3 regions of the Lentzea sp. NPDC051208 genome follow, and region 1 is predicted to be linked to each of the others. Evidence: riboswitches for the same ligand, from Rfam matches in the RefSeq annotation. Region 1 holds a riboswitch; each other region holds the start of a gene.
The links. A riboswitch is a leader RNA that binds a small molecule or an ion and turns the genes downstream of it on or off. The one in region 1 is predicted to bind glycine.
Positions count from the first base shown of each region.

Region 1 (4,965 bases):
CTTCTTGATCACGATCTGCCCGCAACAATTGAGCACTCGGCCCGCTTGGCGGGTAGCGTCGGAGAGGTACGCCGGGGGATGCTCGGGTGTGAAACCGGGTCGTCCCCGAACGGATTAGAGGGAGGCGAGGCCCGATGAGCGAAATGCGTGTCGTCGGCGTGCGGGTGGAGCTGCCCCAGAACCAGCCGATCCTTCTTCTGCGCGAAACCGAGGGCGAGCGGTACCTGCCCATCTGGATCGGCAGCGTCGAGGCCACGGCGATCGCGCTGGAGCAGCAGGGCGTTCGTCCTGCTCGACCGCTCACCCACGACCTCCTCAAGGACGTCATCGGGGCGCTGGGGCGCAACCTCGAACAGGTCCGGATCACCGACCTGCAGGAGGGCACGTTCTTCGCGGAGCTCGTGTTCGACGGCGACGTGCGGGTCTCCGCGCGGCCCTCGGACTCGGTGGCGCTCGCGTTGCGCGTCGGTGTGCCGATCCACGCCGAGGAGTCCGTGCTGGCCGAGGCGGGCCTGATCATCCCGGACGAGCAGGAGGACGAGGTGGAGAAGTTCCGCGAGTTCCTCGACTCCGTCTCCCCCGAGGACTTCCGCGGCGCGGACACGTAGACACGGCAGGGGTGCGGACGCCTGAAGTTTTCCGGGTGTCGCACTCCGTCTCGTGCGGGCGTGAGGGCAGTTCGTTTGGACGTCCCTCGATTGGACTACTTACGGTCGTTTCGATCGCTAAACGATCACTAAACGTCACCTGAACGTGCTAGTTCGGGTGAGGGTATGACTCTCTACCTAAGGTTGAGAGTCGCAACTCCCCGCGCGTCGCGTTGACCTGCCATCGGACCGGTCTTACCGTCGAACTCGAGTGGACGTCGCTGCTTCGCGGAAGTGGACGCGGCGGCTTGACGGTCATGAGTTTCGTGGCCGTTCCGAGGGGAGGCAGGCGTGGTCGAGGAAGCGCCCTTGCGGGCCGAATCCGGGCTGCAGGGTGAACTGTTCCCGGACTCCTCGCTGCCGGACGAGCTCGTCGGTTACCGAGGACCCGCGGCATGTCAGATCGCGGGCATCACGTACCGGCAGCTCGACTACTGGGCAAGGACCGGTCTGGTCGCGCCGACGATAAGGATGGCGCACGGCTCCGGCAGCCAGCGGTTGTACTCCTTCAAGGACATCCTGGTGCTCAAGGTCGTGAAGCGACTGCTCGACACCGGTGTCTCCCTGCAGAACATCAGGGTCGCGGTCGACCACCTGCGCCGCCGCGGCGTGCAGGACCTGGCCAAGATCACGCTCTTCTCCGACGGCACCACCGTCTACGAGTGCACCTCGCCCGAAGAGGTCGTCGACCTGCTGCAAGGTGGCCAGGGCGTGTTCGGCATCGCGGTCAGCGGGGCGATGCGGGAGATCTCCGGCACGATCCACGAGTTCCCGTCCGAACGTGCGGACGGCGTCGAGATCGCCCCGATGACCGAGGACGAGCTGACCCGCCGGCGGCGTGAGCGCGCCACCGGCTGACCGGCCTGCTGATCGTGGCCGACTGGCACTGGTGGGTGGCCGGTCGGCAGAAGCGCCCGGATCCAGTTCGCCCCTAGCGTTTCCGGCATGACGATCACCCCTTCCTACCAGGTCGTGAAGGTGCTGGAAGCGGCGGCGCGGCGCGCGGTCCGGCTGGAGTTCGGCTTCCTCGGCACCGAGAACCTGCTGATCTCGCTGATCGACACCATCGGACCCGGCCGCAAGCTCGGCGCGAAGTCGCTGCGGGCCCAGGCGATGGCGCGAGGGCCCGAGCACTGGGCGGACGACGACGGCGGCGGCGTTCCCGAGGCTCATCCGGACGTCACGGCGTTGATGAACATCGCCTGCGACCGCCTCGTCCTGGAGACCGTGCTGCCCGTCAGCCGTGCGCTGGAGGAGTGTCTGCTCGCGGCGGTCGCCCGGGCCGGCGGCGGCGTGCTGACCACGACCCACCTCTCACTCGCGTTGCTGGAGCAGGGTTCCGGACGTGCCGCCGACCTGTTCGTGCTGCGCGGCGTGGACGTCGAGGCGACGGCCGCCGCGGTGCGCGCCGATGCCGCGCGGCGCTACGCGGAGATCGAGGAAGCGCCCGCCGTGCGGTTGCTGCGCAAGGCGGGAGCGTTGGAAGGGGACTCCGGCGGCGGGTACGTGCGCTGGCTGATGCGCTGGGTCGCGCGAGGCCAGGGGCTGGGCGGGCCGGTGCTGACCGTCGTGCGCAACGAGGCCGGGCGGCTGGCCGTGGCCGCGAGGCGGGAAGTGTCCTCTCGCGATCTGGTGGAGGCGGTGGTGTCCGTCGACCGCCAGCTGGAGGTGGCGGGCAAAAAGCTGAAGCCGGAGTTCGAGTCGGGCGGGGCGGCGGCGTTGCGCGAGGCGGGGATCGACCTGGCCGCTTTGCCCGTCAGCGGCGGCGAAGTGGAGCGGGCGATGGAACGGGCGAAGCTCGTCGCGGCCCGTCGCGGCGACGCCGTCGTGGGCACCGCGCATCTGCTCGTGGCGTTGCGCGACGACCCCGCGGACCCGGTCGCCGGGGCGCTCGCCGGTCTTCGGACTGAGATGTAGGTCGCGTCCCTAGGGACTACCTGAGCTGCCTGCGGGTATTCTTCTCGGGTAGTCGCTGAACTCTGGCGGGAGAGACCGGGCCCCGAGCCCGGCGCCGAAGGAGCAAGTCCCTCCCCGGGAACCTCTCAGGCATCCAGGACCGCCGAGCGAGACGCCTCTGGAAAGTGGATCACCAGGTGTTTTCTGGCGATCCCGCCGACGGTGAAAGCCCATCCTGACCGGTGGGTGAACCTCTCAGGCGCCCCTCGGGGTACGGACAGAGCGGGGAGGGCACCAGGACACGTGTGCCCGCAGCCCCGGAGGCGTTTGATGACGCAGGACTCTGTTAAGACCGACCCCCAGCAGGGGGCCCACCCCCTCCGGATTCCGCTCGCCGCTCTCGAGCACGGCACCCCGTTCGCCGACCGGCACGTGGGTCCGCGCCCCGCCGAACTCGCGCGCATCCTCGACGTCATCGGCGTCGGTTCGCTCGAGGAGCTGGCGCAGCACGCGGTGCCTTCGTCCATTCACGAGCGCGACCTCGTGCTGGACCTGCCCGCCCCGGCCACCGAGACCGAGGCGCTGGCCGAGCTCCGTGAGCTCGCCTCGCAGAACCGCCCGATGACGCAGATGATCGGCCTCGGCTACTACGACACCGTGACGCCGGGCGTGATCCTGCGCAACGTGCTCGAGTCGCCTGCCTGGTACACCGCGTACACGCCGTACCAGCCGGAGATCTCGCAGGGCCGCCTCGAAGCGCTGCTGAACTTCCAGACCATGGTCGGCGACCTGACGGGCCTGCCGGTCGCGAACGCGTCCATGCTGGACGAGTCGACCGCCGCCGCCGAGGCGATGACGCTGGTGCGCCGCGCCGGCAAGTCCAAGTCGAACAAGTTCGTCATCGACGCCGACACGCTGCCGCAGACGCTGGCCGTCATCGAGACGCGCGCCGAGCCGCTGGGTATCGAGATCGTCGTCGCGGACCTGTCGCAGGGCATCGAGGGCCTCGGCCTGGGCGGCGACTTCTTCGGCGTGCTGCTGTCGTACCCCGGTGCGTCCGGTGTGGTGCGCGACCAGGCCGCGTTGATCGAGGAGATCCACGCCGCCGGCGCCCAGGCCGTCGTCGTCGCCGACCTGCTGGCGCTGACGCTGCTGCGCGCGCCCGGTGAGATCGGCGCGGACGTCGTCATCGGCACCACGCAGCGCTTCGGCGTGCCGATCGGCTTCGGCGGCCCGCACGCCGGTTACATGGCCGTCCGGTCCGGTCTGGAGCGTCAGCTGCCCGGCCGTCTCGTCGGTGTCTCCGTCGACGCCGACGGCTCGCTGGCCTACCGCCTGGCCCTGCAGACGCGCGAGCAGCACATCCGCCGCGAGAAGGCCACGTCGAACATCTGCACCGCGCAGGTGCTCCTGGCCGTGATCGCGTCCATGTACGCCGTCTACCACGGTCCCGAGGGCCTGCGTTCGATCGCGACCCGCGTGCACCGCCTGGCCACCGTGCTCGCCACGGGCCTGTGCGAGGCCGGGATCGACGTCGTGCACGGCGAGTTCTTCGACACCGTCCAGGTGCGCGTCGAGGGCCGGGCCGCCGCTGTCGTCGAGAAGGCGCGCGAGGCCGGCATCAACCTCCGCAAGGTCGACGACGACGTCGTGGCAATCGCTTGCGACGAGAAGACGACCCGCGCGCACATCGTCGCGGTGTGGGAGGCCTTCGGTGTCACCGGGTCCGATGTGGACGCCATCGACGCCGACACCGCCGACGGCATCCCGGCCGACCTGCGCCGCACCTCGGACTACCTGACCCACCCGGTCTTCCACGCGCACCGCTCCGAGACCGCGCTGCTGCGCTACCTGCGCGCGTTGTCCGACAAGGACGTCGCCCTGGACCGCAGCATGATCCCGCTCGGCTCCTGCACGATGAAGCTGAACGCCACCGCGGAGATGGAGTCCATCACGTGGCCGGAGTTCTCGACGCTGCACCCGTTCGCGCCGGTCGAGGACGCCCAGGGCCTGCTGAAGATCGTGTCGGACCTGGAGGCCTGGCTCGCCGAGGTCACCGGCTACGACGCGGTGTCGCTGCAGCCCAACGCCGGTTCACAGGGTGAGTTCGCGGGCCTGCTGGCAATCCGCGCCTACCACCGCGCGAACGGCAACGCCGCCCGCGACGTCTGCCTGATCCCGTCGTCCGCCCACGGCACCAACGCCGCGTCCGCCGTCATGGCCGGCATGCGCGTCGTCGTCGTGAAGTGCGACGACAAGGGCAACATCGACATGGGCCACCTGCGCACCACGGTCACCGAGCACGCCGACGACCTCGCCGCGATCATGATCACCTACCCGTCGACCCACGGCGTGTACGAGGACACCGTCCGCGAGGTCTGCGGCCTGGTCCACGACGCGGGCGGCCAGGTGTACGTCGACG
Region 1 is NZ_JBFBAW010000002.1:533,052-538,016, reverse strand. It holds gene AB0M48_RS06950 (bifunctional nuclease family protein) at 135-608, shown strand; gene AB0M48_RS06945 (MerR family transcriptional regulator) at 939-1,505, shown strand; gene AB0M48_RS06940 (Clp protease N-terminal domain-containing protein) at 1,593-2,564, shown strand; glycine riboswitch at 2,621-2,716, shown strand; glycine riboswitch at 2,720-2,826, shown strand; gene gcvP (aminomethyl-transferring glycine dehydrogenase) at 2,874-4,965, shown strand, end outside.

Region 2 (4,965 bases), on a different contig from region 1:
CGCCGGGGTGAACACCGGGGAAGTGCTTGCCGACATGGGTGTGGCGGACGAACGCATTATGGAACTGCGGCGGTCTGGAGTAATTGGATGAATGTTCGGGTGTGCATTAATAACGCCACGAGCGCGTGACGGTGCGTGATGGGGGACGTTCGGCATCCGGGTGAGGGCCGGTGCAACAGTCTCTCTTCCAAGCTGTGGGATGCGAGGGGCTCCGTGTTCACCTCGTGCCCAGGACATCGGCGCTGCTGACGCCTGTCTTTAGCCGCCATTCGGGTGACGTTGGCCGTCGTGCAGACGTGCGTCGCCGGTGGATCCTGTGACGAGTTTGGCGTGGTCGTTGTTCATCGCAAGGGTGAATGAGGGACCATGGCGGGTGACACGGGCGGTCCGCCGCTCGACCGGTGAACCACATGGACGGAGAGGTACCTGTGAACCTCAAGAAGGTGCTAGTGCTGGCGGGCGTCGCGCTGGTGCTGTTCCTCCTGATCACCCAGCCCGAGCAGTCCGCCTCGGCGGTGCAGCAGGTACTCGGCTGGCTGCGTCAGGGCGCGGAGTCGATCATCACCTTCGTCAGGAGCCTCTTCGGCACGGCCACCCCGATCAGCTAGTGACAGCGGGTGATCCTCGGCTGTCTGCGTTGAGCCGGACGGGTGGAATGAGGCCAATCACGCACTGGTAACGGGTGTTCTGGGGATTCAGGGTCTGGCGATTGTCAGACCTACCGAATACCTTCCGCTGCAATGGCCGATCCCCGACCGACGAGGAGGCACATATGGTCGAGGACTCCGGGGTCCACGAGCTGTTGCAGCAGTGGGCGGCTGAACGGTCTGATGACGCAGAGATGCAGGAGGTGAACCGGATCAAGAACGCATGGCTCGCGGAGGCTCCCCCCTCGGCGCCAGGCATCCCCGTGCAGCGGGGAGGCAGGAGCGGGTCGCGTGGCTTGGTCAAGGTCGACTCGGCGGATCCGGCCTACGTGGCCGCGATGCGCAAGCGGGCGCCGGAGGCACCCGAGGCACTGCTCGCCGCCGCGGCGAGCTACTGGCAGCTGGTGGGCGACGTCGCCGAGGCCGAGCAGTGGTGGGACGCGGGCATCAGCCCGTTGGACCAGCGCGCGCTCGACTACCGCGCGGCCGGCCTGTCTCCTGCCGACCTCGGTCGGCGCCTGGGACCGATGACGGTTCTCCAGCACCTCCGCCGCGGTTCTGCCGCAGCCTGGTGCGTCGCACGTCTGCAGAGGCAGCGCCGGGACGGCGTGGCATAGGGCTCCACAAGCGGGAGCCGCATGCTCGCGGAACGCGCTCGCCGAGCTTGTTCCGCGTGTCTTGTGGGGGCCGAGCCCCCACGCCCCAGCCGGGGGGCAAGCCCCCCGGACCCCCAACGGGTCGGCCTCCGCCCAGGAGGCCCCACCCAATCTCCAACTTGTAGTGTGGAGGTCGTGCGCGGCCTCCTTACTCCCCAGCGTGTGCTGATCGCGTTCGCCTGTCTGGCGGCGCTGGTCGCCTGTTGCGGGCTCGCGTGGTGGCAGTGGCAGCGCTTCGAGTCCGCCAGCGGCACGTTCCAGAACCTCGGTTACGTGCTCCAGTGGCCGCTCTTCGGCCTCTTCCCCCTCTTCATGGTGTGGCGTTTCCGCCGTTTGGCGCGCCAGAACCGTGACGCGGATCTCGCACCGGAGCCGGTTGCGCCCGCTCCCGCACCGGTGGCTACCGTTGACGCCGTCAAACCCGCGCCTGTCGAGCACTTCGACGACGAAGAAGACGCGGAGCTCGCGGCCTACAACCGCATGCTCGCGGACCTCAACGCGCGGGACGGTCGTTGAGCGAAGGCGGGCAGATGAAGGGTGCGTTGACCCGGTTCAGGGTCATGGCTTACGTGGTCGGAGTCTTCCTGTTGCTCCTGGTCGTGGCCATGGTGCTCAAGTACGCCGCGGACATGGACGGCGCGATGAAGGTCGTCGGCCCGATCCACGGCTTCCTCTACGCCATCTACCTGGTGATTTCGGTCGACCTGGCGCTGAAGCTGCGCTGGTCGATCAAGGGCACCGCGCTGGTGCTGCTCGCCGGCACGATCCCGTTCCTGTCCTTCTGGGCGGAGCGCAAGGTGGTCGAGAAGACTGCTCAGGGCGTCCCGCTGTGACGTTTGGCCTGCTAGCGTCTGGGGCTGACAACTGAACACGGCCGTCGATGTCGCGCGGAAGAGACCCCTCGAGATTTTGATCACCTCGGGCGGGCGCCGAAGGAGCAATCCCTCCCCGGAATCTCTCAGGCACAGGTACCGCGCGACGAAGGCAACTCTGGAAAGCAGGCTCATCAGCAGCCTCGCCCACGGTGCAAGCCGCGCTCCGCGCGGTGAAGCTCTCAGGCTCATGACAGAGGGGGAGGCTCGCTCTAGTGAGGAGTCTCCGATGGACCGTGTCATTCTTCTGATGCCTCAGCCGGCCGCGTCCGGCTCTTCGGCGCACCCTGGAGGACCGTTCTGATGTCCCGCCTCACGCCTCTGAACGCCGAGCACGAGCAGCTCGGCGCGATGTTCACCGACTTCGCGGGCTGGCGGATGCCGCTGCGCTACTCGTCCGAGCTGGCGGAGCACCACGCGGTGCGCACGACCGCGGGCCTGTTCGACCTCACGCACATGGGTGAGATCGTCCTGACCGGACCGCAGGCCGGTGAGGCCCTCGACTACGCGCTGGTCGGCCACATCTCGGCACTCGCCGTCGGCAAGGCGCGCTACACGATGATCACCCAGGCCGACGGCGGCGTGATCGACGACCTGATCGTGTACCGCCTGGGCGACGAGGAGTTCATGGTCGTCGCGAACGCCTCGAACGCTCTGGTCGTCGCCGAGGCCCTGGTCGAGCGCGCCGCCGGGTTCGACACCGTCGTCACGGACGCCTCGACGGACTACGCGCTGATCGCGATCCAGGGCCCGAAGTCGGTCGAGATCCTCTCCGGCCTGACCGAGACCGACCTGTCGGCGGTCAAGTACTACGCCTCGTACCCGTCCACCGTGGCCGGTGTCGACGCGCTGCTCGCCCGCACCGGGTACACCGGCGAGGAGGGCTTCGAGCTCTTCGTCGCGCCCGCCGACGCGCCCGCGGTCTGGGCCGCGTTGCTGTCCGCGGGCGAGGCGCACGAGCTCAAGCCGTGCGGTCTCGGCTGCCGCGACACGTTGCGTCTCGAAGCCGGGATGCCGTTGTACGGCAACGAACTCACGACGTCGCTGACGCCGTACAACGCGAACCTGGGCCGCGTGGTGAAGCTCGACAAGCCCGGCGACTTCGTGGGCCGCGAGGCGCTGACCAAGGTCGCCGAGTCTGGGGTGGACTCGGTCCTCGTCGGACTGAAGACGCCCGAGCGCCGCGCCCCGCGCCACGGCTACGCGGTGCTCGACGGCGACGAGGTCGTGGGCGAGGTGACGTCGGGCGCGCTGTCCCCGACCCTCGGCTACTCCGTCGCCATGGCCTACGTGTCGAAGGACAGTGCCGAGCCCGGCACCTCACTGCTGGTGGACGTCCGCGGCAAGAAGCAGCCGGTCGAGGTCGTCGCACTTCCGTTCTACAAGCGCGCCAAGTAGGGAGATCCTCCAGATGTCCGACCAGTTCAACGCCTCCCTCGCGGAGTACGACCCCGAGGTGGCCGAGGCCGTTGCGGCCGAGCTGGCACGCCAGCAGGGCACGCTCGAGATGATCGCCTCGGAGAACTTCACGCCCGTCTCGGTGCTGCAGGCCCAGGGCTCCGTCCTGACCAACAAGTACGCGGAGGGCTACCCCGGCCGCCGCTACTACGGCGGCTGCGAGCACGTGGACGTCGTCGAGCGCCTCGCCATCGAGCGCATCAAGTCGCTCTTCGGCGCCGGTTTCGCGAACGTCCAGCCGCACTCGGGCGCGCAGGCCAACGCGGCCGCGATGTTCGCTCTGCTCCAGCCCGGCGACACGATCCTGGGCCTGGACCTCGCGCACGGCGGCCACCTGACGCACGGCATGCGCATCAACTTCTCCGGCAAGCTCTACAACGTCGTGCCGTACCACGTCGCGGACTCCGACGGTCGCGTCGACATGGCCGAGGTCGAGCGCCTGGCGCAGGAGCACCGGCCGAAGCTGATCGTCGCCGGCTGGTCCGCCTACCCGCGCCAGCTGGACTTCGCCGAGTTCCGCCGCATCGCGGACTCGGTCGAGGCGTACCTGATGGTCGACATGGCGCACTTCGCCGGCCTCGTCGCCGCCGACCTGCACCCGTCGCCCGTGCCGCACGCGCACGTCACGACGACCACGACGCACAAGACCCTCGGCGGTCCCCGTGGCGGCGTGATCCTGTCGAACGACGCCGACATCGCCAAGAAGATCAACTCGGCGGTGTTCCCCGGCCAGCAGGGCGGCCCGCTGGAGCACGTGATCGCGGCCAAGGCGGTGGCGTTCAAGCACGCCGCCTCGCCGGAGTTCGCGGACCGCCAGCGCCGCACGCTCGAGGGCGCGCGGATCCTGGCCGAGCGCCTGTCGCAGGCGGACGTCGCGGCGGCCGGCGTGAAGGTGCTGACCGGGGGCACGGACGTGCACCTGGTCCTCGTCGACCTGGTGAACTCCGAACTGGACGGCAAGCAGGCCGAGGACGTGCTGCACCAGATCGGCATCACGGTCAACCGCAACGCCGTTCCGAACGACCCGCGCCCGCCGATGGTCACGTCCGGCCTGCGGATCGGTACGCCGGCGCTCGCGACCCGAGGGTTCGGCGAGGTGGACTTCACCGAGGTCGCCGACGTGATCGCGGAGGCCCTGAAGCCGGACGCGGCGATCGACGAGCTGCGTGCGCGCGTCGAGGTGCTGGCGGCGAAGCACCCGCTGTACTCCACGCTCTGACGCTGAACGACGAGGGGCGCCACCGAAAACCGGTGGCGCCCTTTGCGTTGGTGACCCGAGAGCGAAACGACGGGAACCCCGGCCCCTTCCCCAGGGCCGGGGTTTCACCGTGT
Region 2 is NZ_JBFBAW010000011.1:113,560-118,524, forward strand. It holds gene AB0M48_RS26285 (CaiB/BaiF CoA-transferase family protein) at 1-91, shown strand, start outside; gene AB0M48_RS26290 (hypothetical protein) at 411-608, shown strand; gene AB0M48_RS26295 (transcriptional regulator) at 773-1,264, shown strand; gene AB0M48_RS26300 (hypothetical protein) at 1,466-1,819, shown strand; gene AB0M48_RS26305 (DUF3817 domain-containing protein) at 1,834-2,136, shown strand; glycine riboswitch at 2,182-2,287, shown strand; glycine riboswitch at 2,288-2,382, shown strand; gene gcvT (glycine cleavage system aminomethyltransferase GcvT) at 2,479-3,573, shown strand; gene glyA (serine hydroxymethyltransferase) at 3,587-4,852, shown strand.
Region 2: linked by a shared signal. The riboswitch ahead of gcvT (glycine cleavage system aminomethyltransferase GcvT) and the one ahead of gcvP (aminomethyl-transferring glycine dehydrogenase) in region 1 are both predicted to bind glycine.

Region 3 (4,965 bases), on a different contig from region 1:
CTCGCGCACCCCTCGCCTGCCGCGCCGTGGCAGGGCGCGCTCTTCCAGCACGTGCTGGACCGCCGCCGTTCCGCCGACGCCGACGTGCCCGCCGAACTGCGCGTGATCGCGGCACGGCGGGAGCTGATGGCATGGCCGGTCGAGCAGCGCCGCGCGCTGTTCGAGCGTCCCGACGCGGTCGACGTGCTGCGCAGGGCGGGGATGACGTGGGAGTCCGTGGCCGGCTGGCTGCAGGGACCGCTGACTCGTGAAGTGTGGGAGGCGCTCGCGCCGTCCATGGGTTACATGGCCCTCTTGAGGAACCTAAGGAACTTCGACGAGGCCGGCATGACCGACGAGGCCGCGGCCGCTGTCGCCGCTCGACTGGCCGACCCCGGCCAGGTCGCGCGCTCGCGGCAGTTCCCGTTCCGCTTCCTGTCCGCCTACGAGGCGGCGCCGAGCCTGCGCTGGGGCCACGCCCTGGACCAGGCGCTGCAGGCGTCGCTGTCGAACCTGCCCGCCCTGCCCGGCCGCTCGCTGATCCTCGTCGACACCTCGGCGTCGATGACGACCGGTGCGATCTCGGCGCGTTCGAAGGTCACCCCGGCGAAGGCCGCGGCGGTCTTCGGCGTCGCCCTGGGCGCGAAAGGCGAGCAGGTCGACGTGGTCGGGTTCGCGAACGGCACGTTCCGGCACGACGTCAAGCGGGGCGCTTCGGTCATCCGCGAGGTCGACCGGTTCCTCAAGCGGATCGGCGAGGTCGGGCACGGCACCGACATCGCCGGATCGCTGAAGCGCTCCTACCGGGGCCACGACCGCGTGTTCATCATCTCGGACATGCAGACGATGTCCGGGTACCACGGGCAGGGCGTCTCGGACGTCGTGCCGGCGCACGTGCCGATCTACGGGTTCAACCTCGGTGGTTACCAGAACGCCGCGTACGCCACCGGCAAGGCGAACCGCCACGAGTTCGGCGGCCTGACGGACGCGACTTTCAAGGTGATCCCCTTGCTCGAAGCAGGTCAGAACGCCACCTGGCCGTTCTGAGGCGTGAGAGCTCTCCTGACGCGGAGAGCTCTCACACTTACTTTCCGTTAGCGCGCTGACCAGGTATGATGCCGCTATGGACTACAACGTGTTCGCGAAAGCGTGCCCGTCGCGTCCCACGCTGGAGCACATCACCGGCAGGTGGGGCAGCCTGACGCTGACCGCGCTCGCCGACGGGCAGCTGCGCTTCAACGAGCTGCGCCGCCGCGTCGACGGGGTCAGCGAGAAGATGCTGTCCCAGACGTTGCAGGCGCTGGAGCGCGACGGGCTCGTGCTCCGGGAAGCCCAGAACACGAACCCGCCCCGCGTCGACTACAGCCTCACGCCGCTGGGCCGCGACACGGCCGAGCGGTTGCTGTCGTTGATCGAGCTGCTCGAAGGCCGCATGCCCGAGGTGCTGGCCGCGCAGGCCGCGTACGACGCCCGCTGAGACGTGAAGGGCTCGAGGCTCACGGAGATCAGCACTCGATGACGTTCACGGCGAGTCCGCCGCGAGCTGTCTCCTTGTACTTCACCGACATGTCCTTGCCGGTGTCCCGCATGGTCTTGATCACCTTGTCGAGCGACACGAAGTGCGAGCCGTCGCCCCGCAAAGCCATGCGCACGGCCGTGATGGCCTTGATGGACGCGACTGCGTTGCGTTCGATGCACGGGATCTGCACGAGCCCGCCGATCGGGTCGCACGTCAGGCCGAGGTTGTGCTCCATGGCGATCTCGGCGGCGTTCTCGACCTGTTCGGGGGTGCCGCCGAGCACCTCGGCTAGGCCGCCGGCGGCCATCGAGCAGGCCGAGCCGACCTCTCCCTGGCAGCCGACCTCGGCGCCGGAGATCGACGCGTTCTCCTTGAACAGCACGCCGATCGCGCCGGCGGTGAGCAGGAACCTGACCACGCCGTCGTCGGACGCTCCCGGCACGAACCTCGTGTAGTAGTGCAGGACCGCCGGGACGATGCCGGCCGCGCCGTTGGTCGGTGCGGTGACGACACGGCCGCCTGCCGCGTTCTCCTCGTTGACCGCGAGGGCGAAGAGCGTCACCCAGTCCATGACCCGCAGCGGGTCGGTGACGAAGTGTTCGCCCTCCAGGCGTTTGCGCATCTCGGCGGCGCGGCGGCGGACCTTCAGGCCGCCGGGCAGGATGCCGTGCTCGTTGCAGCCGCGTTCGACGCACTCCTGCATGACGTGCCAGATGTGCAGAAGCCCTTGGCGGATCTCGGCTTCCGTGCGCCACGACTGCTCGTTGGCCATCATGATCTCGCTGATCGACAGGCCGGTCTCGCGGCAGCGCGCGAGGAGCTGGTCGCCGGTCAGGAACGGGTGCGGCAACGGCGTGGAGTCCGGCTTGATCCGGTCGGTGCCGGATGCGTTCTCGTCGACGACGAAACCGCCGCCGATCGAGTAGTAGACGGCGTGCTCCACCGACTTGCCGTCCGCGAACGCCTCGAAGCTCATCCCGTTGGGGTGCAACGGGAGTGACTTGCGGCGGTGCATGACGAGGTCGCGGTCGTGCGCGAAGGCGATCTCGTGCGTGCCGCCGAGCTTCAGCCGTCCGGTGGAGATGATCTCCTCGACGCGGGCGGCCGCGGCGGTGGGATCGACTTCTTCGGGGAGGTTGCCTTCGAGGCCGAGGAACACGGCCTTGGGGCTGCCGTGGCCGTGGCCGGTCGCGCCGAGCGAGCCGAACAGCTCTACGTGCACGCGGTCCACTTCGGACGCACGCGCGCCGAGCTTCTCGACGAACATCGCGGCCGCGCGCATCGGTCCGACCGTGTGGGAGCTGGACGGTCCGATGCCGACGGAGAAAAGGTCGAAAACGCTGATCGCCACTGATCAGTCCTTCGTGGTGGTGGGGCGGTCAGTCAGATTTGGTGAGTTCGGCGTACTTCGCCGCCGTGAGCAGGTTCTCGGCCGAGTCGACGCGAACCTTGAACAGCCAGCCGGCGCCGTACGGGTCGCTGTTCACGAGGGCCGGGTCGTCCACGACGGCGCTGTTGACCTCGATCACCTCACCGGTGACGGGCGAGAACAGGTCGCTCACGGACTTGGTGGACTCCAGCTCGCCGCAGACCTCGTTGGTGACGACCTTGGCACCGACCTCGGGCAGCTGGATGAAGACGATGTCGCCGAGCGCGTCGGCCGCGTACTCGGTGATTCCGCAGGTCAGCGGGTCCTGGGTGCCCGGCGTCCAGTCGACCCACTCGTGCTCGACGGTGTAGAGCAGGTTCTCGGGGAACTCCACGGCGCGACTCCTCTGGCTGTGACGGGTCAGGAAACTTGCGCCCCCTCCGCCGTGCAGAGTTGCCTACCCCGGGTGGTCTTGCTGCCTGAGAGTGTGCGGGAGCTTGCCCCTTCGGCGCCTCGACCAGTTCGTCGAGGTCTCTCCCACGCGGGTTCTGGCGCTGGCGCGCCGCGGCCGGTGTTCAGTTGTCCGGGGCGAACGCTATGTGCGCCCCCCGCCGAGTGTCAACGCGGGCCGGTCGAGCGGAACGCGAACCGGGCTCAGGTCGCTTTGTCCCAGATGAACAACCATCGGGGTACCAGATAGTGCGACCAGCACAGTGACATGACCTTGTGCCTGCCTCACATTGTGAGATGTCGGCCACCGAACGGAGGAGTCATCGTGCGGATCGCAGTTCCTCGCGAGATCAAGAACCACGAGTACCGCGTCGCTCTCACCCCTGCCGGTGCGCACGAGCTGACCAGCCGCGGGCACGACGTCTACGTCGAGCAGGGCGCCGGTCTCGGGTCCGCGATCACCGACGAGGAGTACCTCGCCGCGGGTGCCAAGGTCCTCGCGACCGCCGACGACGTCTGGGCCGAGGGCGACCTGGTCCTCAAGGTCAAGGAGCCGATCGCCGAGGAGTACCCCCGTCTCCGCGCCGGCCAGACCCTCTTCACGTACCTGCACCTCGCCGCCGACAAGCCGCTGACCGAGGCGCTGCTCGCGTCCGGCACCACGGCCATCGCCTACGAGACCGTGCAGCTGCCGAACCGCGCGCTGCCGCTGCTCGCCCCGATGTCCGAGGTCGCGGGCCGGCTGGCCCCGCAGGTCGGCGCGTTCGCGCTGATGAAGCCCTCCGGCGGCCGCGGCGTGCTGCCCGGCGGCGTCCCCGGTGTCGCCCCGGCCCGCGTGGTCGTCATCGGCGGCGGTGTGGCGGGCGTCAACGCCGCGACCATCGCCGTCGGCATGGGCGCCGACGTGCAGATCCTGGACACCAACGTCGACCGCCTGCGCCAGGTCGACGCCCAGTTCCAGGGCCGTCTGCGCACGCTCGCCTCGAACTCGTTCGCGATCGAGCAGGCCGTCCGCGAGGCCGACCTGGTCATCGGTGCCGTGCTCGTCCCCGGTGCCGCGGCTCCGAAGCTCGTCTCGAACGCGCTGGTCGCCGAGATGAAGCCGGGTTCGGTGCTCGTCGACATCGCCATCGACCAGGGCGGTTGCTTCGAGGACTCCCGCGCCACCACGCACGCCGAGCCGACCTACGAGGTCCACAACTCGGTCTTCTACTGCGTCGCGAACATGCCGGGCGCCGTCCCGCGCACCTCGACCTACGCGCTGACCAACGTGACGCTGCCGTACGCCGTCGCGCTGGCCGACAAGGGCTGGGAGAAGGCGCTCAAGGACGACCGTTCGCTCGCCCTGGGCCTGAACGTCCACGCCGGTCTGCTGACCAACGGCCCGGTGGCCGAGGCGACCGGCCTCGTGCACACGCCGCTGGACACCGTCGTCTGAAAGCCAACTGGATGATTGAGGCCCCCGCACGCGTGAATCGCTGCGGGGGTTTCGCCCATCTGGCGCCGATGCTCACGGCCGCAGCGCCTCCAGCTTCGCCTTGACGCCCTCGATCACGCAGTCCAGCCCGAACTCGAACTGGCGCTCGAGCGACCACAACTCGCTCTCGTCCAGCATCGCGACGTACCTGGGGTGCTTGTCCCGGTAGAG
Region 3 is NZ_JBFBAW010000007.1:47,280-52,244, forward strand. It holds gene AB0M48_RS18060 (TROVE domain-containing protein) at 1-1,026, shown strand, start outside; gene AB0M48_RS18065 (helix-turn-helix domain-containing protein) at 1,103-1,456, shown strand; gene AB0M48_RS18070 (L-serine ammonia-lyase) at 1,485-2,849, opposite strand; gene gcvH (glycine cleavage system protein GcvH) at 2,878-3,261, opposite strand; glycine riboswitch at 3,325-3,417, opposite strand; gene ald (alanine dehydrogenase) at 3,643-4,755, shown strand; gene AB0M48_RS18085 (TetR/AcrR family transcriptional regulator C-terminal domain-containing protein) at 4,828-4,965, opposite strand, start outside.
Region 3: linked by a shared signal. The riboswitch ahead of gcvH (glycine cleavage system protein GcvH) and the one ahead of gcvP (aminomethyl-transferring glycine dehydrogenase) in region 1 are both predicted to bind glycine.